DNA from 3 places in the Corynebacterium genitalium ATCC 33030 genome. Region 3 is predicted to be linked to each of the others. Evidence: riboswitches for the same ligand, from Rfam matches in the RefSeq annotation. Region 3 holds a riboswitch; each other region holds the start of a gene.
The links. Region 3 has a riboswitch for thiamine pyrophosphate ahead of HMPREF0291_RS01270 (bifunctional hydroxymethylpyrimidine kinase/phosphomethylpyrimidine kinase). Riboswitches for the same ligand answer to the same signal wherever they lie in the genome.
Positions count from the first base shown of each region.

Region 1: another riboswitch for thiamine pyrophosphate. It lies ahead of HMPREF0291_RS02880 (TenA family protein); the one in region 3 lies ahead of HMPREF0291_RS01270 (bifunctional hydroxymethylpyrimidine kinase/phosphomethylpyrimidine kinase).
Region 2: another riboswitch for thiamine pyrophosphate. It lies ahead of HMPREF0291_RS02900 (ABC transporter substrate-binding protein); the one in region 3 lies ahead of HMPREF0291_RS01270 (bifunctional hydroxymethylpyrimidine kinase/phosphomethylpyrimidine kinase).

Region 1 is NZ_CM000961.1:598,890-606,798, forward strand. It holds gene HMPREF0291_RS02845 (DUF3566 domain-containing protein) at 1-43, opposite strand, end outside; gene gyrA (DNA gyrase subunit A) at 47-2,686, opposite strand; gene HMPREF0291_RS02855 (hypothetical protein) at 2,787-3,008, shown strand; gene HMPREF0291_RS02860 (hypothetical protein) at 3,362-3,634, shown strand; gene HMPREF0291_RS02865 (YPDG domain-containing protein) at 3,700-4,821, shown strand; gene HMPREF0291_RS02870 (DUF6918 family protein) at 4,898-5,341, shown strand; gene HMPREF0291_RS02875 (hypothetical protein) at 5,344-5,670, shown strand; TPP riboswitch at 5,868-5,966, shown strand; gene HMPREF0291_RS02880 (TenA family protein) at 5,957-6,625, shown strand; gene tenA (thiaminase II) at 6,634-7,329, shown strand; gene HMPREF0291_RS02890 (ABC transporter ATP-binding protein) at 7,326-7,909, opposite strand, start outside.
Region 2 is NZ_CM000961.1:606,848-614,756, reverse strand. It holds gene dnaN (DNA polymerase III subunit beta) at 1-484, shown strand, start outside; gene recF (DNA replication/repair protein RecF) at 501-1,679, shown strand; gene HMPREF0291_RS02915 (DciA family protein) at 1,676-2,281, shown strand; gene gyrB (DNA topoisomerase (ATP-hydrolyzing) subunit B) at 2,467-4,527, shown strand; gene HMPREF0291_RS02905 (alpha/beta fold hydrolase) at 4,585-5,463, shown strand; TPP riboswitch at 5,856-5,949, shown strand; gene HMPREF0291_RS02900 (ABC transporter substrate-binding protein) at 6,012-7,052, shown strand; gene HMPREF0291_RS02895 (ABC transporter permease) at 7,033-7,806, shown strand; gene HMPREF0291_RS02890 (ABC transporter ATP-binding protein) at 7,799-7,909, shown strand, end outside.
Region 3 is NZ_CM000961.1:267,761-275,669, forward strand. It holds gene HMPREF0291_RS01260 (GTPase family protein) at 1-1,216, shown strand, start outside; gene HMPREF0291_RS01265 (GTPase) at 1,216-2,814, shown strand; TPP riboswitch at 3,174-3,278, shown strand; gene HMPREF0291_RS01270 (bifunctional hydroxymethylpyrimidine kinase/phosphomethylpyrimidine kinase) at 3,268-4,827, shown strand; gene HMPREF0291_RS12145 (hypothetical protein) at 4,824-4,979, shown strand; gene HMPREF0291_RS12150 (carbohydrate kinase family protein) at 4,942-5,388, shown strand; gene HMPREF0291_RS12155 (PfkB family carbohydrate kinase) at 5,348-5,698, shown strand; gene rpsQ (30S ribosomal protein S17) at 5,770-6,084, opposite strand; gene rpmC (50S ribosomal protein L29) at 6,089-6,319, opposite strand; gene rplP (50S ribosomal protein L16) at 6,319-6,735, opposite strand; gene rpsC (30S ribosomal protein S3) at 6,740-7,489, opposite strand; gene rplV (50S ribosomal protein L22) at 7,496-7,852, opposite strand; gene rpsS (30S ribosomal protein S19) at 7,856-7,909, opposite strand, start outside.

The DNA.
Region 1 (7,909 bases), 330 kb from region 3:
TGCCCGGCCGAATCCGGGTGAGGGTCACGTTGCGTGCGGCCATGGCCTACTCCTCACCCTCAGAGTCATCCTCGTAGTCGTGCGACTCCCCGACCTCGTCGGTCTCCACGGAGTTCACGTTCACCGCCGTGCCGGAGACTTCGGTGGAGGCGGCGCTGGAGACGGTGTCAGAGACCTCCTCGAGGGTCTTCTCACCCTTGGCCACTGCGGTGGCTTCCTGCTCGCCTTCGTCCTCGACGTTGACGTCGATAGCAAGCAGCTCAACGTCGTCACCGAGGTCCACCAGGCGCACTCCCATCGTCGCGCGTGACGACGGCCGAATCTGGTTCACCTCCGTACGAATCACCCCACCAGCTGACGTGATGGCGAAGATCTGGTCATCCTCCTCCACTGCCAGGGCACCGATGAGCTTGCCGCGCTTCGGGGTGTACTTGAACGTCATCACGCCCATGCCGCCACGGCCCTGCGGGTTGTACTCCGCGATCGGGGTGCGCTTGCCGTAGCCGCCGGAGGTGGCCACCAGCAGGTACTGGCCGTCGGACACGGTGGTCATGGCCAACAGCTGGTCGTCGCCGCGGAAGCGCATGCCCTTCACGCCGGCGGTGGCGCGGCCCATCGGGCGCAGCTGCTCGTCGTCGGCGGTGAAGCGGATGGACTGGCCCTGCTCGGAAACAAGCAGAATGTCGTCGTCATCGCCCACCAAGGACGCGCCGATCAGAGTGTCGCCCTCGTTGAGGTTGATGGCGATCAAGCCGGCGGAACGAGCGGACTCGTAGTCGGTCAAGCGGGACTTCTTCACGCGGCCATCGCGGGTAGCCAGCACCAGGTACGGGGCGTCCTGGTAGGTCTGGATCTGGATGACCTGGGCGATCTTCTCCTCCGGCTGGAATTCCAGCAGGTTGGCCACGTGCTGGCCGCGGGCGGCGCGGCCCGCCTCCGGCAGCTCGTAGGCCTTCAACCGGTAGACGCGGCCGAAGTTGGTGAAGAAGAGGATCCAGTCGTGCGTGGAGCAGACGAAGAAGTTCTTCACCACGTCGTCCTGCTTCAGCTCGGCACCGCGCACGCCCTTGCCGCCGCGCTTCTGCGACTTGTAGGCGTCCACCTTGGTGCGCTTGGCGTAGCCGGTCGCAGTGATGGTGACCACGACGTTCTCGCGCGCAATGAGGTCTTCCTCGGTCACGTCGCCGGTAGCGGCCACGAGCTTGGTGCGGCGCTCGTCGCCGTGCTTATCCACGACCTCGCGCAGCTCGTCAGCCACAATCGCACGCTGGCGCTCCGGCTTGGCCAGGATGTCCTTGTAGTCAGCGATCTCGGCCTCGATGGCGGCGAGATCGTCGACAATCTTCTGGCGCTCGAGGGCTGCCAGACGGCGCAGCTGCATCGCCAGGATGGCGTCGGCCTGGACCTCGTCGACGTCGAGAAGCGACATCAGGCCTTCGCGCGCTTCGTCGACCGTCGGGGAACGGCGGATCAGCGCGATGACCTCGTCGAGCATGTCCAATGCCTTAACCAAGCCGCGCAGGATGTGGGCGCGCTTTTCGGCCTCGTCCAGGCGGAACTGGGTGCGCCTAACAATGACCTCAATCTGGTGCGCCACGTAGTAGCGCAGCATCTGGTCCAGGCGAAGGGTGCGGGGTACGCCGTCGACAAGCGAGAGCATGTTGGCGCTGAAGTTCGTCTCCAACGGCGAATGCTTGTACAGGTTGTTCAGCACCACGCGCGGCACCGCATCGCGCTTGAGCGTGACCACGATGCGCATGCCCACGCGGTCAGAGGACTCGTCCTCGATCTTCGAGATGCCGGTCATCTTGCCCGCAGCGACCTGCTCGGCGATGCCGGAGATGAAGTTGTCCGGGTTGACGTTGTACGGCAGCTCCGTGATCACGATGACCTGGCGCGTGCCCACCTCTTCAATCTCGGTCACACCGCGCATGCGGATCGAGCCGCGGCCGGTGGTGTACGCGTCTTTGATGCCGGAATCGCCGACGATCATGCCGGCCGTCGGGAAGTCCGGGCCTTTCACGCGCTCCATGCACGCGTCGAGGGTGGTCTTCTCGTCCGCGTCGTGGTTGTCCAGGATCCAGTAAATGGCCTCCGCCAGCTCACCGAGGTTGTGCGGCGGGATGTTCGTCGCCATACCAACCGCAATACCGGACGAGCCGTTGAGCAGCAGGTTCGGCACACGCGACGGCAAAACGTCCGGCTCCTGGGCCTTGCCGTCGTAGTTCGGGGAGAAATCGACCGCGTTCTCACGGATATCGCGGACCATTTCCATCGCCAGCGGCGTCATCTTGCACTCGGTGTAACGCATGGCCGCCGGGCCGTCGTTGCCGCGGGAGCCGAAGTTACCCTGGCCATCCACAAGCGGGTAGCGCATGACCCACGGCTGCGCGAGACGCACAAGCGTGTCATAAATCGCGGAGTCACCGTGCGGGTGAAACTGACCCATCGTGTCCGACACCGGGCGCGCGGACTTCACGTAACTGCGCTCCGGGCGATACCCCGAGTCATACATCGCGTAAATAATGCGGCGGTGCACCGGCTTCATGCCGTCGCGCACATCAGGTAGCGCACGACCGACGATCACGCTCATCGCGTAATCGATGTAGCTGGTCTGCATTTCCTCATTGATGTCAATGGGGAAAATGCGGTCGTAGGTGTCACCGCTCAAAGTGTCATCACTCAATGTGAGACCTTTCTATCTCTGGACATGTCAGTGGTCAGTCTACGCACCACTGGGGCCATTCCCGAGACGGCGTGCGGTATCAGTTTGATACCATTCGCGCATGGCAATGACGCTCAGACTGTCCACCGAGGAAGACCGCGCGTTGAGCCTGCTGGCCTCCGCATGGGGGTGCTCGAAACAGGAAGCAGTCAAACGAGCGGTCGCCATCGCAGCAGCTCGCATGCTTGACGACGCCACCGTCACCCAACTCGCCCGCGACACCATCCCCGGATACCCCGGGATGGAGGCCCGGATCCGCCGCGCCCGGCCAGGCGAGGGGTAGGCCAGTTTCGGGGTGGGCCTTCGCTCGCCCCTCGCCCGCCGGCCCTGCCCTCCCCTGGCCGCCGGGCCCTGCTTTCCGCTCCTAAACCCTTCGCCGCCGGGCCTCCTGCAAACGATGACAAACTCGATTGCAGGAGCGGGTTTGGCAAGGCCCCTCGAAGGCCATAAAACCGGGACCGGACGCCAGAACTAACCGATAGAAGACTCGCCGGAGGCGTCGTGCGGATTACTCGACAAGCTTGTCGTCGATCTAGACCAACGAAACGCTCTGACCTGCACCAACAGTTCCAGACAGAAATCCAGTTTGTAAACTTTTCCGCAGCGACCTGAAACCGCAGCACCCTTGAACCGCTCATGAAACCGCTCACGCCTGAACAACTGCTCATCATCGCTGACGAGTTCTGCGCCCACCACGGCGGCGCCATCCGCAGCTACTCCGCTTTGTGCGCTGCTGCCGCGATCCCCGGTGCCCGCATCGAGGGCATCCCGGTTTTCGACTCGCCGGGGGCGGCTGGGGAGGCGTTGGCTCGGGGCGTCGTCAAGCTTGAGCCGCTGCGTGGGGACAATAGCGCTTTCGCGTCGACCGCCCGGGATGTCTATGTACGTTGGGCTGAAACTATTTCATGACGTTTTGCTACTCTTCTGGCAGTCAATTTTAAGTATAAGAATCAGACTGCCTGGAGACCACAACCATGAAGATCACAATGCGGGCCATCGCGCTGGTTAGCGCTACCGCGCTCGTCGGTGCAGGCATTAGCGCACCCACCGCCCCGATTGCCACCGCCCAGACCACTGCGGGAAAAGCACCCGTTGGAGGCCTGACCTGGCCCGATGCCGAGACAGGCTTCGGCGGCGAAGTGCGCATTGTCCCGCAGGGCACCCCCGAGGGTGATTACCAGTTCTCCGTGCAGCCTGAGTATGCAGGCTTTAAATTTTCCGTTGACTCGGCAGGTGTCGTCACCGTTAAGGCACCGGTGAACAAGGAGAACAATTCCCAGAAGCGGATCGAGTTCCCCGTGACCGTGAAAACGCGCGCAGGCCGCCACGTTGGGTTTTACCAAGCCACGGTCACTGCGCAGCAAAAGCTGAACGAGCACAAAGCGGTGTGGGAATCGGTGACCATGCGCGGCAATGAGACAGCCACCGCCCGCCAGACCGCGTCCCTGCCTGCAGGCACGAGTTTCAAGATCCGCCACGACCTGAACCCGCAGCTTCGCAACACCGTGGAAGCGACTATAAATCACAAGGGCGACGTGACCGTTAAGCCGAAGGGCAATCTTCTGCCGGGTCGGTTCACCGTAGCCGTCGAAGTCTGGTTCCCGAACGGCAATACCCAGCTGGAGACGCTGTACTTCACCATCTCCGAGCAGGGACAGTGGCAGCGAGACAACGCCACGATCACGTACCCGACCGTGACAATCCCGGCCAACAAGGCTGGTAGCGCTGCTCCAACCAAGAAGAACGTTCCTGCCGGCACCACCTTCGCATTGGGGGAGGTCCCTAGCGGCTGGACTGCCTCGGTGGATCGCAGCACTGGCGTGGTGACCGCCAAGGCTCCCGCCAACTCCGGCCGGGGCGCAAGGGTGAAATTTTCGGTGATGGCCACTTTCCCTGATAATTCGAAGAAGGCGTCCCAGATCAGGTTCACCGTCGGTGAGTCCAGCCGGACTACCCCGAATCAGACCGGCCCAACCCTTGGCAACGGCTCATCGGGTGCCGGAATCCTGCTCGGTGCCTTGGCGCTGCTGGGTGCCGCCGGCGCGGCCATCTTCGCGTTCATGCAGAACAACGGCGGATTCCGCCTGCCGTTCTAAACTCACGCACGCCAGCAAGACCCCACCTCGACCCTTGCTGTGCGCGAGCTGTGCAGTTCTGCATACGATAGCTGGCATGAGTGACTTGAAAGCAATTCTCAACGACCCCACCCGCGACGCTGTCGTGGGCGACCTGACCAATCTGGCCAACGAAACTGTGTCCAACCAGTCCGGTGTGACTGGCATGGCAATCAAGGGAGCGGTTGGCGCTGCCACGCGTGTCGACGACGACGCCCTCCGCAAAGGCATCAACCAGCTCCTGCCCAACATCGTCGAGGAGCTGACTCCGCACTGGGACAAGTACCAGTCCGGCGGTGACAAGGACTCGTTCGGCGCCTACCTCGCCGCCAATGAGGACGAGGTCACCGATTCGGTGCTGAAAATCGGCGATTCGTTCGCGGATCGGGCGCCGGCGGCTGTGGGGAAGGTGTATTCGTCGCTACGCGGCAAGGTGGGCAAGATCGTGGCCCCGGTTTTGCCTGAGTTCGGCGACATCGTTGAACGCCACGCCAAGAGCTAACTATGAAGAAGCTCACCACTGCTTTCGCTGCGGCTGCGTTGTCGGCGTCGCTGCTCTCGGTTCCGGCTGCTCAGGCGGCTGATTCCAGTGGCAGCGGATCGGCGCTGCAGGCGTTCAGCTCAGCATCCTCGCAAAAGGACAACGCCGACAAGATCCCGGATGGCTGGGAAACGCCGAAAGAACCACCGCTCGGCAGCGCGTACACCGGCTTCGCGCCGATCTCGGTCGGGCTGGGTTTCGCGGCACTGGCTGTCCTTGCCGGGGCCATTCTCAAGCTGCCGCAGGTGCAGCAGGCTATCCAGGATTTCACCAAAAACCTGCAGTTTTAGGCCGCTGAGAAACTTTTCAACGCGGAAAGTGGCGCCCCTCCCCCACTGATGTTAAAGTTGTGAACCGTTGTGGTTGCAGTGACTGATGTGATTACGAGGCGCTGTGGCGGAAGGACTGCAACTTGAACCTGTACCGACTCCCCGCGGAGGCCGTGAAAACGGCGCCGCGGGGAGTCCGCGTTTCCGGTAGCGTGGACTCATACGACACGGGGTGCCGGGCAACTAGTCCGGCTGAGATCACACCCGCTGAACCTGATCGAATTCGAATTCGCGGAGGAATGTCCTTATGACTGATGCACGATTTACCGACGAGCTGCGCAACACCCACCGAGAAACGTGGGATGCAGCAGTCAATCACCGCTTTGTGCAGGAGCTTTTCGACGGCACCATTGACCCCGGCGTCATGGCCTCCTACTTGGTCCAGGACTACCGGTTCGTGGACAGCTTCCTGCAGTTGCTCGGCGCGGCTATGTCCACTGCGGACGATCTCGCGCCGCGCCTGCGCCTGTCCCAGTTCATCGGTGAAGTCGCCGGCGACGAGAACACGTATTTTCTGCGCTCCTTCGATGAACTGGGCGTGACTGAAGAGCAGCGCAAGGAGATCCCGGACTCGGACGCCACGGCAGGCTTCACCGGCCTGATGCGTGAGGCGGCGGAGACGCGCTCCTACGCGGCGGCGCTCGGTGTGCTGGTCGTCGCCGAGTGGCTCTACCTCGACTGGGCCGTCAAGGCCCCGGAGGACCGCCCGGAAAGCTTTGTCCACAACGAGTGGATTGAGCTGCACGACTACCCCGAGTTCCACACCCTGGTGGAGTTCCTGCGCAGTGAGGTCGACCGCCTCGGCGACAAGGACGAGGAGACCCGCCAGGTTCTCAGCGACTTCTTCGGCCGCGCAGTGAAACTCGAGCTCGACTTCTTCGACGCCGCCTACGCCGAGCCGATCGAGACTAACTAGGAGCAACCATGACCACGCTGTATGAAGAACTGAAGTCCCGCGCGCCGGAGTGGGAGGAATACACGAAGCACGAGTTCGTGGAAAAGCTTGGCGACGGCACACTGCCCCTCGAAGCTTTCCAAGACTACCTCGTGCAGGATTACCTCTTCCTCGTGCACTTCGCCCGGGCGCATGCCCTGGCCGCGTTCAAGAGCCGTCGTCTGTCGGAGATTGAAGCCGTGAGCACCGCGATGTCCGGCATTATCGACGAGACGAAGCTGCACCGGAAGCTCACCGCCGAGTGGGGCATTTCCGAAGACGAGCTCGACCGCGCCCCGGAGAAGATGGGCACCGTGGCTTACACCCGCTACGTGATCGACACGGGTCTGGCCGGTGACGTGCTGGAGCTGCAGATTGCGTTGGCTCCGTGCCAGATCGGGTACGCCGAGATCGGCACATACCTTGCCCCGCGCCTGGAGGGCCGCGAGGATCACCCGTACAGCGACTGGATCACCACCTACGCCGCCGAGGACTTCCAAGGCATGGGCCAGGCATCCATCGAGACGCTGGACCGGCTTGCCGAGATGCCCGCCGAGGACCTCGTGGGCACACCGCGGTTTGAGCGCCTGCTGGACATTTTCCGCACGGCGTCCCGCCTCGAGCGCGACTTCTGGCAGCAGGCGCTCGATTCCGTGGGGTCAGCCCACGGAATCAAAGAAAGTTAAAGCAGCGACAGGATCTGCCGTTCGTATTCACCGAACTCCGGGGATGCGAGCACATCGATCCCGCGGGGGCGAGGCAAGTCGATCTCCACGATCTCGCGCACCGTGGCCGGCCGCGGGCTGAACACGACCACGCGGTCAGACAGCATGACGGCCTCGCGCACGTCGTGGGTGATCAGCAGCGCCGTCCACGAGTTGTCGGCCCACACCTGCTGCATCCACGTTTGGAGTTCTTGACGGGTGAGGTAGTCGAGGGCGCCGAACGGCTCATCAAGAAGCAGGGTGCTGCGCTCCTGCACCACCGTGCGCAGCAGCGCGGCACGTTGGCGCATGCCGCCGGACAGCTCGAACGGCAGCGAGTCCTCGAAACCGTCCAGGCCGAAGCGGGGGAACCATGCGCGGGCCCGGGCGCGCGCTTCCTTCCGCGGCACGCCTTGGACTTCCAACCCGAGTGCCGCGTTCGCCAAGATGCTGCGCCATGGGAAGAGCAAGTCCTTTTGGGGCATGTAGGCGGTGAGGTCGCGGCGGCCGGCGGCGGGGGTGCCGTCGAAAAGCACTGTGCCTGCGCCGGGCGCGTCGAGGC
Region 2 (7,909 bases), 340 kb from region 3:
CGGCCTGCACTCCGGCAACCGCGAGACGACCACGCGCATGCTCGACGCCGAGTTCCCGAATATTCAGCCGCTGCTGCCGAAAACCCACACTTCGATGGCCAGCGTCGAGATCGCCCCGTTGATGGAAGCGATCCGCCGCGTCAGCCTGGTTGCCGACCGCAACGCTCAGCTGCGCATGCACTTCCAGCCGGGCGAGGTCACGTTGTTTGCCTCGGGTGCTGAGTCCGGCGAGGCGAGCGAGAGCCTGCAGTGCGCGTTCACGGGAGCAGACGAATTGCTCATCGCGTTCAACTCGGGCTACCTGCGCGACGGGCTGAACGTCATCCACACCGACCGCGTCGTCTTCGGGTTCACGGAAGCCTCCCGCCCGGCGATCATGGTCCCGGAGCCGGACGAGCTGCCGGAAGCTGCCGCGGACGGGTCGTTTGAGACCCCGGCGACGAACTTCACGTACCTGCTCATGCCGGTCCGCCTGCCGGGTTAAACCAGGTCCATTACCCGTGTATCTCCGTGAGCTGGACCTGCGGGATTTCCGGTCCTGGCCTGAGCTGAACTTGGCGCTCGAGCCTGGAGTCACGGTTTTTTCCGGCCGCAACGGCCACGGCAAAACCAACATCGTCGAAGCCGCGATCTACACCGCGACGCTGGCCAGCCACCGCGTGTCCCAGGACCAGCCGCTCATCCGCACCGGCGCCAACAATGCGCGTATCTCAGCGACGACGGTCAACGCCGGCCGCGAATTGACCACCCATCTGCTCATCAAAGTGCGCGAGCAGAACCAGGCGCAGATCAACCGCACGCGCCTGAAGTCCCCGCGTGAGATGCTCGGCGTTCTGCGTACCGTCGTCTTCGCGCCGGAGGACCTCGCGCTAGTCACCGGCGAGCCGGCAGAGCGCCGCCGTTTCCTGGACACGTTGGCCAGCATCCGCACTCCGCGTTTCGGCGGGGCGAAGGCCGACTACGACAAGGTCCTGCGCCAGCGCAACGCGCTTTTGCGTTCGTCCAACATGGCGCTGCGCCGCGGCTACAACGACGACTCGGGCGCGGCCGCGCTGAGCACCCTCGACGCGTGGGACGCCCAGTTGGCAGCTTTCGGCGCGCAGGTTGTCGCAGGCAGACGCATGCTTATCGACGTCTTAAGCGACCCCGTCCACAACTCCTATTCCTCCGTCGCACCCGAATCCCGGCCGGCCGCCATCGAGTATTCGTCGACGTTGGACAAGGCCGTCGCGGAGTTGGCGGGTGAACCTTCGAACGACCCGGCGATCTTGGAAGCGGCGTTTCTGCAGGAACTCGCCCGGCGGCGCCGCGATGAGATCGACCGCGGGACCACGCTCGTCGGCCCGCACCGCGACGACCTGTTGCTCACCCTCGGTGACCAGCCGGCGAAAGGTTACGCCTCCCACGGCGAGACCTGGTCGTTTGCGCTCGCGCTGCACCTGGCCGAGTACGCGTTGCTGTCTGAAGACGGCGTGGATCCCGTGCTCATCCTCGACGACGTTTTCGCTGAGCTGGACGCGAAGCGCCGTGAACGGTTGGTGGCTGTCGCACAGCAAGCGGAGCAAGTGCTCATTACCGCTGCGGTCGGCGATGACCTGCCCGACAATCTCGACGAGCACGTCGCCGCCCGCTACTCCGTGGTGATGGAGGACGGGCTCTCGCGGTTGGAGGAGCCGTGACCGGGAACGAAGAACCCGTCGACTTGGTCACTGCGACGTTCCAGAACCTGCGCGCCACCGCCAAGCGCCGCAACGGAAAGGTCCCCAATCTGGCGAAGGCGCAGAAGGTGGTGCCGACGCGCTCGCTCGGCAAGGGTGACGGTCCCACACCTGTCGTCCCCGGGTTGGACCTGACTCCGGATGCCACAAAACCGCGGAGTTTTCGCGCCCGGCCCACCGGTGCGGATGGTCGGGCGCTGCCGCGGTCGTATGAGGTGTCGGGGTTCGCGTCGTTAGTAAAAAAGGAGATTCAGCAGCGCGACTGGACGGAATCCATCGCGCACGGCTGGGTGATGGGCAATTGGGAGGAGCTCGTCGGCGCGAAGATCGCGCAGCACACCGAGGTCACGATGATCAAAGATGGCGAGGTCTTTGTGGCGTGCGACCAGACGGCTTGGGCGACGAACCTGAAGTACATGCAGTCGACGGTCCTGGCCAAGATCGCGGAGAAGATCGGGCCGGGTGTGGTGACCAAGCTGCACGTTTTCCCGCCGAAGACGAAGAACTGGCGCTACGGGCCGCTGCATGTCAAGGGCCGCGGTCCAAGAGATACCTATGGATAAGTGTGAACGATTCGGTGCCCCGTTCTTCGCCACCTGGGGTTTCTCCGACGCATTCCCTCTGGGAGGTTGAATCGTTCACACGCTGCCCGGATCAGCCCCACACGCTCGGCCGCTACCAGGAATGTCTGCAGCGGCATGTAAAATAACCACGGTTAAGCAAGCTTTTTCCAAGGAGAGTCGTTCACGTGGCTGAGCAACAACCGAACTACGACGCGTCATCGATCACCATCCTCGAGGGGTTGGAGGCCGTCCGTAAGCGTCCCGGTATGTACATCGGTTCCACCGGCAGCCGCGGCCTGCACCACCTCGTGTGGGAGGTCGTGGACAACTCCGTCGATGAGGCGATGGCTGGGTACGCGGACAAGGTCGAGGTCACGCTGCTTGCCGACGGCGGAGTTCAGGTTGTCGACAACGGCCGCGGCATCCCCGTGGAAATGCACCCGTCGGGCGCGCCGACAGTCCAGGTGGTCATGACCCAGCTGCACGCCGGCGGTAAGTTCGACTCCGAGTCCTATGCCGTGTCCGGTGGTCTCCACGGTGTGGGTATCTCCGTGGTGAATGCGCTGTCCACTCGCGTTGAGGCGGACATCAAGCGCGATGGCAAGCACTGGTACCAGAACTTCACCAACGCGATCCCGGAGGAACTGGTCGAGGGCGACAACGCCCGCGGCACTGGGACCTCGATCCGATTCTGGCCGGACGCAGAAATCTTCGAGACTGTCGAGTTCGACTACGACATCATTGCCCGCCGCCTGCAGGAAATGGCCTTCCTGAACAAGGGCCTGACCATCACCCTCAAGGACGAGCGCGTCTCCGATGAAGAGCTTGAGCTGGAGGCGATCGCCGAAGAAGGCGATACGGCTCAGGTTGTGGAGGGGGATTCGTTTGCGGATGAGGATGTCGTCGATAAGCAAGAAGACGGCGACGTCGCACCGACCTCGAAGAAGAAGCGCGAGAAGAAGGTCACCTACCACTACCCGAACGGGCTGGTGGATTACGTGAACTACCTCAACCGCACGAAGACGGCGATCCATCCGACCATCGTCGGCTTTGAAGCGAAGGGTACTGACCACGAGCTTGAGATTGCGATGCAGTGGAACGGCGGCTTCAAGGAGTCTGTCCACACCTTTGCCAACACGATCAACACGCACGAGGGCGGCACCCATGAAGAGGGCTTCCGCGCAGCGCTGACCTCGCTGATGAACCGCTACGCGCGCGAGCACAAGCTGATCAAGGACAAGGACCCGAACCTCACTGGTGATGACTGCCGTGAGGGTCTGGCCGCCGTGATCTCTGTGCGCGTGGGCGACCCGCAGTTCGAGGGCCAGACCAAGACCAAGCTGGGCAACTCCGAAATCAAGGGCTTTGTGCAGCGTGCGGTCAACGAGCACCTCAACGACTGGTTCGACGCGAACCCGGCGGAGGCCAAGGTCATCATCAAGAAGGCCGTGTCCTCCTCTCAGGCTCGTGAGGCTGCGCGCAAGGCGCGTGAGTCAGTGCGCCGCAAGTCTGCGACGGATCTGGGCGGGCTGCCCGGCAAGCTCGCCGACTGCCGCTCCAAGGATCCGGTAGCGTCCGAGCTGTTCATCGTGGAGGGCGACTCCGCGGGCGGTTCGGCCAAGCAGGGCCGCGACTCGATGTACCAGGCCATTCTCCCTCTGCGCGGCAAGATTCTGAATGTGGAGAAGGCGCGCCTTGACCGCGTGCTGAGCAACAATGAGGTCCAGGCGATCATCACGGCGCTGGGCACGGGCATCAACGACGAATTCGACATCTCCAAGCTGCGCTACCACAAGATCGTGCTCATGGCCGACGCCGATGTGGACGGCCAGCACATTGCGACGTTGCTGCTCACGCTGCTCTACCGCCTCATGCCGGAGCTCATCGGCGATGGCCACGTGTTTTTGGCCAACCCGCCGCTGTACAAGCTGAAGTGGCATAAGGGCGAGCCGGGTTACGCCTACTCCGATGCGGAGCGCGACGCTGAGCTGGAAGAGGGCCTCAACGAGGGCCGCAAGATCAACACCGACGACGGTATTCAGCGCTACAAGGGTCTCGGCGAGATGAACCCGGGCGAGCTGTGGGAGACCACCCTCGATCCGGAGAACCGCATCTTGCGCCGCGTCGAGCTTGAGGATGCCCAGCGCGCCGACGAACTCTTCTCTATCCTCATGGGCGATGATGTCGCTGCCCGCCGGTCCTTCATTACCCGCAAGGCGAAGGACGTGCGCTTTCTCGACGTTTAGGAGGTTTTCCCCTCAAACTTGGGCGCTCTCCCCGCCAGTGCTGGCACAATAGCCTGCATGACGTCCGTGGATGAGCATTACACCTTGTCGTACCTGCCGGATCACTCTGTGAGCACGGTTTATTGTTTCGAGCCGAAAGAGCCGCGCGCCGGCGCGCCGCTGGTGATGATGTGGCCCGGGTTCGGCATGGGTGCGCGGTATTACCGTCCGTTGGCGAAGGAACTGGCGTCGCGCGGGTACTACGTGGCTATCGGTGAGTTGCGCGGCCAGGGCACGAACACCACGAAAGCGATGCCGGATAACCAGTGGGGCTACCACAACTTGGCATCGGAGGATTACCCGGAGGGCATCAAGGCGGCGAAGAAGGAGCTCTCGCTTCAGCCCAACCATCCCACTTATTTGCTGACACACTCCATGGGCGGCCAGGTGGGCTCGATGTTCCTGGCACGGCCGGAGGCTAAAGAGCTCAACGTCCAGGGTCTGATGGGAGTCGGTTCCGGCAGCCCCTACCACCGCGGTTTCACCGGGAAGGACCACGTGCGCGCTCTGCTTGGCGGGCAGATGATGGGCCAGGTGGCCAAGCTGCGCGGCGTGTGGCCGGGCGGCGCATTGGACATCGCCGGTTACGGCCGCCAGTCCGGCCGGCACGTCTACGAGTGGTCGCGCTTCAGCCGCATGAACACCATCGCAGATCTCCAGGGCCAGGACATCAACTACGCCGAGGAGATCAAGAACGTCCGCGTTCCGGTGCTGCTGACCCGGTTTGCGAACGATTCCGAGTGCACCCTTGAATCCTGCGAGTACCTTCTCGAGCACCTAGAGAAAGCGCCACGCAAGGCCGAGGAGCTTCCCGGCCGACTGGGCCACAACCGCTGGGCTCGTGAGCCGGGAATCGTGGCGGACCGTTTCGAGGAGTTCGTCGCGCAGCAAATCTAGTCCCACGAAACCCCGTCGCTGAAGGCAGTTACCGTCCCGATACCGCCTGAGGTTTTAGCCGAAAAACTGGTGAATGCTTAAGCCCGTTCTAAGCTTCACCCGGTTCCGTAGCGTCACCTGTTTATACACGTAAACCGAGCTAGTAGTTACGTACCGATTGTGCAAAAGTATCGTCTGGATCCTCCGGTTCCTCAGGTTCTTCCGACCGGGGCAGCTCCGGTTCCAGCGCGGGCACGATCCCTGCGCCGGAGGCTGAGCCAGCAGCGCCCGGCTCCGAGTAACCGAAGATAACGCTAAGGCGGTCACCCTTTTCGGTGGCCGCCTTTCGCCTTCCCTGGGGATGTTTTCAACGATTCTCCCTCGGCGGTCACTCCCGGCTGGTATAAAAAGAGACACGTGACACGGGGTGCCCTCTGGGGGCTGAGATAAGACCCGTTGAACCTGATCCAGTTTGGACTGGCGGAGGGATTGTCACGGGGACGCTCCTGCGCACCAGTGCGCGTGCACCCGTGGGCCTTTCGCCAGGAGGAAAGAAAGGCCCGAGGACAATGAAGATCTCCAAAAAGCTCGCAGTGTTCATGGCTGCGTTGGCGGGAGTGTTCATGCTCACCGCATGCGCGGACAGTGCAGACCAGGCAGGCGGTGGTGCCGGCGGCGCTGGCGGCGACAAGATCCGCATCGCGCTGGACTGGACGCCGAACACGAACCACACTGGCCTGTACGTGGCCATCAACAAGGGCTACTTCAAAGACGCCGGTTTGGATGTGGAGGTTCTGCCGTACAACGACTCCAACCCGGATCTCATGGTCGATGCCGGGCAGGCGGAGTTCGGCGTGAGCTTCCAGGACACCGCTACGATCACTATGGCTGCTGGGGCAGACGTGCGCTCGGTCCTCGCGGTCCAGCAGACCTGGTCCACTGAGGTCTCCGTTTTGGCGGACCGCGACGAGATCAAGAGCCCGGCTGACCTGGACGGCCTGACCTACGGCGGCTTCGCTAACCCGTCGGAGGAAGCCACCATGCGCGGCGTCATCCAGGCCGCCGGCGGCAAGGGCGACATCGAGACCGTCACCCTGGGCACCAGCGCGTATGAGGCGCTGTACAACGGCGACGTGGACTTTACCGTCCCCTTCGTCGCCTGGGAGGGCATTGAGGCCGCAGATCGCGGCGTCGAGCTGAAGAACTTCGCCTACACCGACTACGGCTTCCCGGACTGCTACAACGTGATCATCCTGGGCAACGGCACCTGGCTGGAGAAGAACCCGGAGCAGGCGAAGAAGTTCGTCCAGGCACTCCAGCGCGGCTACCAAGACTCGGTCGATGACCCGGATGCTGCAGCCCAGATCCTGCACGAGGAGAACTCGGACCTGCTGACGGACGTGGACTTCCTCAAGCGCAGCCAGCGCATGCTCGCCGAGAAGTACATGCTCGATGAGGGCGGCAAGTTCGGCCGCCAAACCGAGGAGCACTGGGCTGAGCTGGGCACGTTCCTGGGGGAGCAGGGCCTGCTTGTGGATGCCAACAACAAGCCGCTGACCGAGGACCCGGACTGGTCGACCTACTTCACCAATGAATACCTCGCGGATTAGCGTCGTCACGCCGGTCGTCTTCCTCACCGCCCTCATTGCGGTGTGGGAGGCTGCCGTGCGCCTGACCGGGGTCCGCCCGCAGATCCTCCCGGCGCCCAGCCGGGTGGTCACCGCCGGGTGGGAGCAGCGCGAGGTCATTGCCGGCCACGCCGCGTCCACGCTGGGCGTCACGCTCGCTGGCTTCGCGCTGTCTATGGTGTGCGCGTGGTTCATTGCCATCGCGGTGGACTTCTCGCCCACACTCAAGCGCGGCCTCATCCCGCTGCTGGTGGCCTCGCAGACAATCCCCGTGATCGCCATCGCTCCGCTGATGATCATTTGGTTCGGCTTCGGCATGCTGCCGAAGATGCTCGTGGTCGCTCTGGTCACGTTCTTCCCGGTGGCCATCGGGCTGATCGAGGGTTTTGACCGCACTGACCGCGAAGCGTCGAACCTGTTGCGTTCCATGGGGGCCAGCCGCTGGCAGGAATTCAGTTTGGTGAGGTTGCCGTCGGCTCTCCCGTCGTTCTTCACGTCCTTACGCATTGGCATCACCTACGCCGTGACGGGCGCGATTTTCGCTGAGTACGTTGGTGCGCGCCAGGGCTTGGGCATTTACATGAGCGTGCAGAAGAACGCGTTCCGGACGGACCTCGTGCTCGCGGCGGTGGCCGTGACGGCGGTGCTCAGCATCGCGCTGTACCTTTCCACGTACCTCATTGAGCGTGCCGTCATTCCGTGGCACGCGGCCGAAAGGAGGGCGCGCCGTGGCTGAAACACCCCGCCTCTCACTCCAGTCCGTCAGCCGCACATTCGGGGCGTTGCACGTGCTTGACGGTGTCTCCTTCGACGTCGCGCCGGGGGAGTTCGTCTCCCTC
Region 3 (7,909 bases):
TCTGCGCCGCATGATGAACGAGGCCGGCCTGGAGCGGGCCACCGTCTTCGAAGTGCCGTACGTGAAGGACTTGCAGGAGGAGTTCCTCCCGACTGAGATGGTGGCGCCGCTCCGGGACTACCTGACCTCATTGGCGGACGATTCGGCTGCCCGGCGCGAGGTGGCCGGCAAGACCGTGGCAGGTGCGGCCAACGGCGCCCTTGCCCGCGTGGATGAGTTGGTGGCTACGCGCCAGCGCAGCGAAGAATTCGCGAACCACATCGACGAGTCGATCTTAGAGCTGTACCGCTCCGCGCACCACCACATCATTGATGCCACGTCCGACGGAAAGATGCTGCGCACCGAGGTCATGGACCGCTGGCAGGACGTGGTAGGCACCTCGGACGTGTTCCGCGGTGTGGAGCGCTGGTTCAGCCAGGCGGTGGACAAGGTGGGCAGCTTCTTCAGCGGTGAGCCCGCTCCCCTGCGGGAAGTGGAGACGGAGCTGGAGTCGGGTTTGCACGCCGTGATCGTGGATGCGGCGGACTCGGCGGCGTCTCGGGCGTGGGCGCATGTGGGGGCGGTGGCACCGGAGCGTCGTCACGCAGCTGATCCCTCCTTGGCCCGCGCCAGCCAGGACATCGACGACAAGGCCGCCCAGCTCATCCGCGAATGGCAGGGGGCGATGCTGACGCGCATTCAGGACACCGCGGGCGAGAAACGCCAGCGTGCGCGCGTAATGTCGCTGGGGCTCAACGTGCTCACCGTCGCACTCATGCTGGTGGTGTTCTCCACCACGGCCGGACTGACCGGCGCTGAGATCGGCATCGCGGGAGGTTCCGCAGTGCTAGGCCAGAAGTTGCTGGAGACGGTGTTCGGCGAGGACACAGTGCGCCGCATGGCTGCCGACGCGCGCGAAGACCTCAACCAGCGTCTCGATGTGCTGCTGCGCGGCGAACGCGAGCGCTACTACGCCATCACTGACCCGCTGCTCGAGGGAACCTCTGCCGAATCCATCCGTACCGCCGCTGCTGAGGCGCGTGTGTCGATCGACGAGCGTTTCCCCGGCATCCTCACCCCGGCCCCCACTGAGCAGGTTCCCGCCGCCCATGTCCCCGAGGATGTGCGGGAAAGCTACGAGCACGGCACCCTGCGCAGCTTATTCGACCAACTGCGCGGCTCGTTTGGCACGCAATCGTCTGACGCTGAAGCTCACCGAACGGAGGGCGAGGGATAGTGGCGCTATTCAAACGCACAACTCCGCTCGGCGACCGGCTCGCCGCGTTGGAGGAAGCTGCCTCCATCGGCGCGCCCTACTTGCCTGCCGACGAGGTCCAGCGCTTCCAAGCGGTCGCGCGCGCGGGAGCGGAACGCCGCGCCCTGTCTGCTGACCACACCGTCGTAGGATTCTTTGGCGCGACCGGCTCCGGCAAGACGTCTCTGTTCAATGCGGTCGTAGGCGAGGACTTAGGCGAGGCAGCTGCGCGCCGCCCGACCACATCCTCACCTCTCGCGGCGATTTGGGAGCCGGAAGGGTCCGAAGCGCTGCTGGACTGGCTTGGGGTGGAAGACCGCCGGAGCCGCGAAGGTGAGTTCGCTCCCGGCGCCGGCCCACTCATCTTGTTGGACCTGCCTGACTTCGACTCGGTGGAAGCCTCCAACCGTGCGATCGCGGAACGCCTTGCCGGCCAAGTCGACGTGCTGGTTTGGGTCACCGACCCCGAGAAGTACGCCGACAGCGTGATCCACGACCAATTCATCCGCCCCCACGCCGGCCACGCCGAAGTCACCCTCGCCGTACTGAACAAAGCTGACCTGCTGCATGCGGACGATGTGCCCACGGTTGCCGGGAACTTCGAGAATTTGCTTCTCGACGACGGCCTTTCCCGCATCTCCGTCATCCCCACCTCCACCCGCACCGGTGAGGGCATTGAGGCGCTGCGGGGCTCCATTTCCAAGGTTGCCCGCGCGCACACTGCTCAGGCCGCCCGCATCGAAGCTGACATTCGGGCGGTGACGGAGGACTATGCGCCGGCAAGTGGGGTGGGTGGCGTCGAAAAGCACGCGAAGCGTGCCCTTGATGCGACCTTGTCTCAAGCGGCCGGGGCGGAGCGCATCGCCTCGACCACTGCCGCCGCCTACCGCAAGCGGCTGCATGAGCGCACCGGGTGGTTGTTGACCAGCTGGATCACCAGGTTCCGCCCCGATCCTCTGCGCCGGCTCGGCCTGCGGGAGGAGTCCGATGACGTCGGCGTGCACCGCACCTCGATGCCGGAGCTGGATGCATCCGGCAAAGCAGTGGCGAACAAAGGTCTGCGTGACTATTCCGCAGCCGCCGCTGCCGGCCTGCCCCACGCGTGGTCAGCGGCGGTGGCGGACCGCACCGAGGAGATTTCCCAGTCTCTGCCGGGTGAACTGGACCGTGCCGTGGCGCGCACCCGCCTCCCCGCAGAACCGTCCCGCGGATGGTTCCTGCTCACGGTGATTCAGTGGCTGGCGCTCATCGCCGCGCTGGCTGGAGTGGTTTGGTATCTGCTCGTGGCATTCGTGCCGGGCGCGCTGATGCCGCTGCTGGGTGACGACCTCGTGCCCACCGTCGAGGGCTGGCCAGTGCCCACGCTGCTCATCATGGCTGGGCTTCTGACGGGACTCATCATCGGTCTAGTCACCACCGTCTTCGGTGGGGTGATCGGCTCCGGGGTGAAGCGTCGCACCCGGAACGCGGTGCGCAGAGAGGTAGCGGAGATCTCTCAAACAGCCGTGGTGGAGCCACTGGAGAGCATACGCGCCGATTACGACAATTTCGTCGGTACGGTGACGAGCGCTGTGAGGTAGAAGCGGCGGCCGCGCTTGGCCTCGGATGCAGAACCTTGAGCAGAGCAGAGTGCTGCAATGACCCCGAGGCCGTTGCGAAGGGTAGCCGTACCAATGGGGGCACCATCCAGCCCGGAATACTACTGGCGGTTTTCCGGAATACTGCTGATCTAAACTCGCAGGTCAAAAACGTTCGTTAATGCTTATATGCCTGAGCAGTATTCCAGCGTCCAAAGGGGGCGAGCCGCCCCCCCCAGGAATCCGCAACAGTCCGAAGCCGCGGCTCTTCAGCCGCGAGACCTGGCCTTGATACACGTCGAAGTCAGGCCTTCAATTGTTTGAAGACCCCCTGACGGACGCAAGCCTCACGTATGATCGAGGGATAAGACACGGGGTGCCCAGCCCCCGATGAGGCCGGGCTGAGATTACACCCGTTGAACCTGATCGAACTCGAATTCGCGGAGGAATTGTCTGATGGCCGAACGCACGCCCAGCGCTATCCCTAACATCCTGTCCATTGCCGGAACGGACCCGACGGGCGGTGCGGGCATCCAGGCCGATCTGAAGTCAATTGCCGCTGCGGGCGGCTACGGCATGTGCGTGGTCACTTCGCTGGTGGCGCAGAACACCCACGGTGTGCGCGATATTCACACCCCGCCGCAGGAGTTTCTCAAGGCACAGCTCGACGCGGTCTTCGACGACGTCCAGGTCGACGCGGTGAAGATCGGCATGCTGGGTGACGCCACGACCACGAAGACGGTCTCCGACTACCTCACGGAGCACCCGGTGCCCATCGTCGTGGTGGACCCGGTGATGGTGGCCACCAGCGGTGACCGCCTGCTGACTGGGGATGCGGAGGAGGCGCTGCGGCAGTTCGTGAAGGAGCACGCGACCGTGGTCACGCCCAACATTCCGGAGCTGGCGGTTCTGGCGGGCACGCAGCCTGCGGACACGCTCGAGGAAGCCATGGAGCAGGGCCGCGCCTACGCAGACGCCAGCGGCGTGAAAGTGGTGGTCAAGGGTGGCCACCTGCGCGAAGGCATGGCCTCGAACGCGCTGGTTTCTCCCGGCGGTGACACCGAGGTCGCAGAAGTCCCCCGTGTAGACACGAAGAACACGCACGGCACGGGCTGCTCCCTGTCGTCGGCCTTCGCCACGCGCATGGCTATTGACCCAGACACGGCACTCGCGTGGACGTCGAGCTGGCTGCATGAGGCGATCGCGCACGCGGACGACCTCAACGTTGGCACCGGCCACGGCCCCATCGACCACTCCCATCGCGCGCGCCGTCTCGCAGCGGCAGGCTCCACGCAGCCCTGGAAGCTTAGCGACGATTGGACCGCCCCGAACACCACCTCCTCCCCCATCCTCGAACCCAAGATCGAGGCTGCCGGCCCCTTCACCCGGGACCTCTGGGAGAAAGCAGCAGCGAAGGTGTGGCCGGAAACCCTGGACTCTCCGTTCATCCGCGCTCTGCGCGACGGCACGCTGCCGCGGGAGCAGTTCTCCTTCTATTTGGTTCAGGATGCCTACTACTTGCGGGAGTACTCGCGGGCGCTGGCGTCGTTAAGCGTGAAAGCTCCCGACGCCGAGGACCAGGTGTGGTGGTCCCAGTCCGCGACTGTCGCCATCGAGGCGGAATCCGATTTGCACCGCAGCTGGATCTCCGCGCACGAGGTCGCAGCGGACACTCCCCCGTCACCGGTGACGCTGGGGTACGTGAACATGCTCACGTCTACCGCGGCGCTGGCGGACTACGCCATCGGCGCCGCCGCGGTGCTGCCGTGCTTCTGGCTCTACGCCGAAGTGGGCATGCACCTTGCAGAGAACAACCACGATGCCCACCCCTACAACGCATGGCTGTCCATGTACGGCGGCGATGACTTCGTAGACGGTGTGCGCATGGCACTGCAGAGCGTGGAGAAGGCTCTGTCCAACGCGTCCGAGGAGCAGCGCGCGAAGGCTGCCGAAGCCTTCATGTACGCCTGCTATTACGAGCGGGAGTTCTTCGACCAGGCAACGCGCACCCAATGATCACGGTCTACGGCGAGGCACTGGTGGACCTGGTGCCCGCCGGCACGCTTCCACTCGCGCCTCTGCGGCCAGCGCTCGGCGGCGGTCCGTTCAATGTCGCGCGCGCTCGGCCGCATGGGATCCACCGTCTCGTTCCAATCGCGGTTATCTAGCGATAGTTTCGGCCGCGAGCTGCGCGCCTCGCTTGTCGACGCCCACGTCGCCCTCCCCCACTGCCCCACCGGGCCCGAGCCCACCACATTGGCGGTGGCATCCATCGGGGACGATGGATCGGCAAGCTACCAGTTCTACACCGAGGGCACTGCCGACCGTCAGGCAGAACCGGTGCCTGTGTCAGAGGGCTTCGCGGTGTTCGGCAGTCTTTCACTGGCACTTGAGCCGGCCGCGTCGCGCTACGTGGCTGCCGCTCGTTCGAGCGCAGAAGCCGGTGCCGTCGTCTGCCTCGATCCGAATATCCGCCCTGCCACTGCGACAGAAAAAACACCGCGCGTTCCTGCGGGGCATGCTGGAGTGTGTCACGGTGCTGAAGCTGTCCGAGGACGAGGTTGGATTCCTCGGTGATACATCCAACGTCCCCGTCGTGGTGACCACGTCCTCGAACGGCATTCGCGTGCGCGCTCCGTTTGGCCAGTGCTCCGTCGCACAGCACGATGTCCACGTTGTAGACACCATTGGCGCCGGTGACACCGTGATGGCCGCGCTGGTGCACCAGTTCGACCGGCGTGGCTTTGGCCGCGACGACCTGCTGAATTTGAACGACAGCGAGTGGCGGGAATTCCTCAATTTCGCCGCTTTCGCCGCATCGATCACGGTGTCCCGAGCAGGCGCAGACACACCCTACGCGCGCGAACTCGAGCACCTCATTCAATGATGTAGCCGATGCACTAAACAGCAAGAAACCCGCCGATTGAAATCGGCGGGTTTCTTCGCGAAGAGAGAGGACTAGCGAGCCTTCTCCACAATGTCCAGGAGGCGGAAGTGCTTGTCCTTGGACAGCGGACGGGTCTCGATGATGTGGACGAGATCGCCCACGCCAGCCTCGTTGTTCTCGTCGTGAGCCTTCACGCGCTTGGTAGTACGGACAATCTTGCCGTACAGGGCGTGGGACTTACGGTCCTCGACCTCGACGACGATGGTCTTGTCCATCTTGTCGGACACGACGTAGCCACGGCGGCGCTTCTGCAGCCCCTTCTCCTTCGGCTGGGCCTCAGTGTGCTTCGGACCCTTGCCGGTGGCGGTTCCAGTTGCTTCAGTCATTTACTTACGCTCCTTCACCAGGGACAGTGGACAGGCCCAGCTCGCGCTCGCGCAGCACCGTGTAGATGCGGGCGATGTCGCGCTTGACCGTCGAGATCCGGCGGTTGTTGGTCAGCTGACCGGTAGCGTTCTGGAAGCGCAGGTTGAACAGCTCTTCCTTAGCAGCGGACAGGCGGTCCTTAAGCTCAGCCTCGGTGAGCTCGCGGAACTCGTGTGCGGGGGTACCAGTAGCCATTAGTACAGGTCCTCCTTCGAGATAACGCGGGTCTTGCAGGGCAGCTTCGCGCCGGCGCGGCGCAGAGCCTCCTGGGCGACCTGCTCGTTCGGGTAAGACATTTCGAACAGGATGCGGCCAGGCTTGACGTTGGCCACCCACTTCTCCACCGGGCCCTTACCGGAACCCATACGCACACCGAGCGGCTTCTGGGTCAGGGGGCGGTCCGGGAAGATGTTGATCCAAACCTTACCGCCGCGCTTGACGTGGCGGTTGATGGCGATACGTGCGGACTCGATCTGGCGGTTGGTGATGTACGCCGGCTCGAGAGCCTGCAGGCCGTAGTCGCCGAAGTTGATGGTGTTGCCGCCCTTGGACACGCCCGAACGGTTCGGGCGGTGCTGGCGACGGTACTTGACGCGCTTCGGGATAAGCATGAACTTAACCCTCCTTCTTCTGCTCAGCGCGCTGGCGGCGCTGGCCGCCACGGCGCGGACGACGGTCGCGGTCGCCACGGCCACCGCGCTCGTTCTTCGGTGCGTTGAGTTCGGACTCGCGGACACCGCCGACGACGTCACCCTTGTAGATCCAAACCTTGACACCGATGATGCCGAAGGTGGTCTCTGCCTCAGCGAGACCGTAGTCGATCTCGGCGCGCAGGGTGTGCAGCGGGACGCGGCCCTCGTGGTAGCGCTCGACGCGGGACATCTCAGCGCCGCCGAGACGGCCGGAGCACTGAATCTTGATGCCCTTGACCTGCGGCTGGCGCATCGCGGACTGGATGGCCTTACGCATGGCGCGGCGGAATGCAACACGGTTGACCAGCTGCTCTGCCACGGACTGGGCGACCAGAGCGGCGTTGGCGTCGACGTTCTTGACCTCGAGGATGTTCAGGGCGACCATCTTGCCGGTGAGCTTTTCCAGCTCGCGGCGGATGCGGTCAGCCTCTGCACCGCGGCGGCCGATCACGATGCCCGGGCGGGCGGTGTGAATGTCGACACGGACGCGGTCGCGGGTGCGCTCGATGACAATGTCAGCGATGCCTGCGCGCTGCAGGTTCTTGTTCAGGAACTCGCGGATCTTGATGTCTTCAGCGACATAGTCTGCGTAGTTGTTGTCGGCGTACCAGTGGGACTTCCAGTCAGCGGTGATGCCCAGCCGGAGGCCGTGCGGGTGAATTTTCTGACCCATGTGAGTTTAAGCCTCCTTCTGGCTCTCAACTACCACGGTGATGTGGCAGGTGCGCTTGCGGATCTGGAATGCGCGGCCCTGGGCGCGCGGCTGGTAGCGGCGCATGGTCGGGCCTTCGTTGGCGTATGCCTCGGAAATGACCAGCGTGCGCGGGTCAAGACCGAAGTTGTTCTCAGCGTTGGCAGCTGCAGACGCGACGACCTTGGCCACCTGGGTGGACACGGACTGCGGCGCGTACTTCAGGATTGCCAGGGCCTCGGACACGGACTTGCCGCGGACGAGGTCGAGGACGCGGTTCGCCTTCATCTGCGAAGTGCGAACGTACTTGGCGGTAGCGCGTGCGGAGGTGATGGTGTCACTCATTGCTTATCGACGCCCCTTCTCTTCCTTGACGTGACCCTTGAAGGTCTTCGTCGGTGC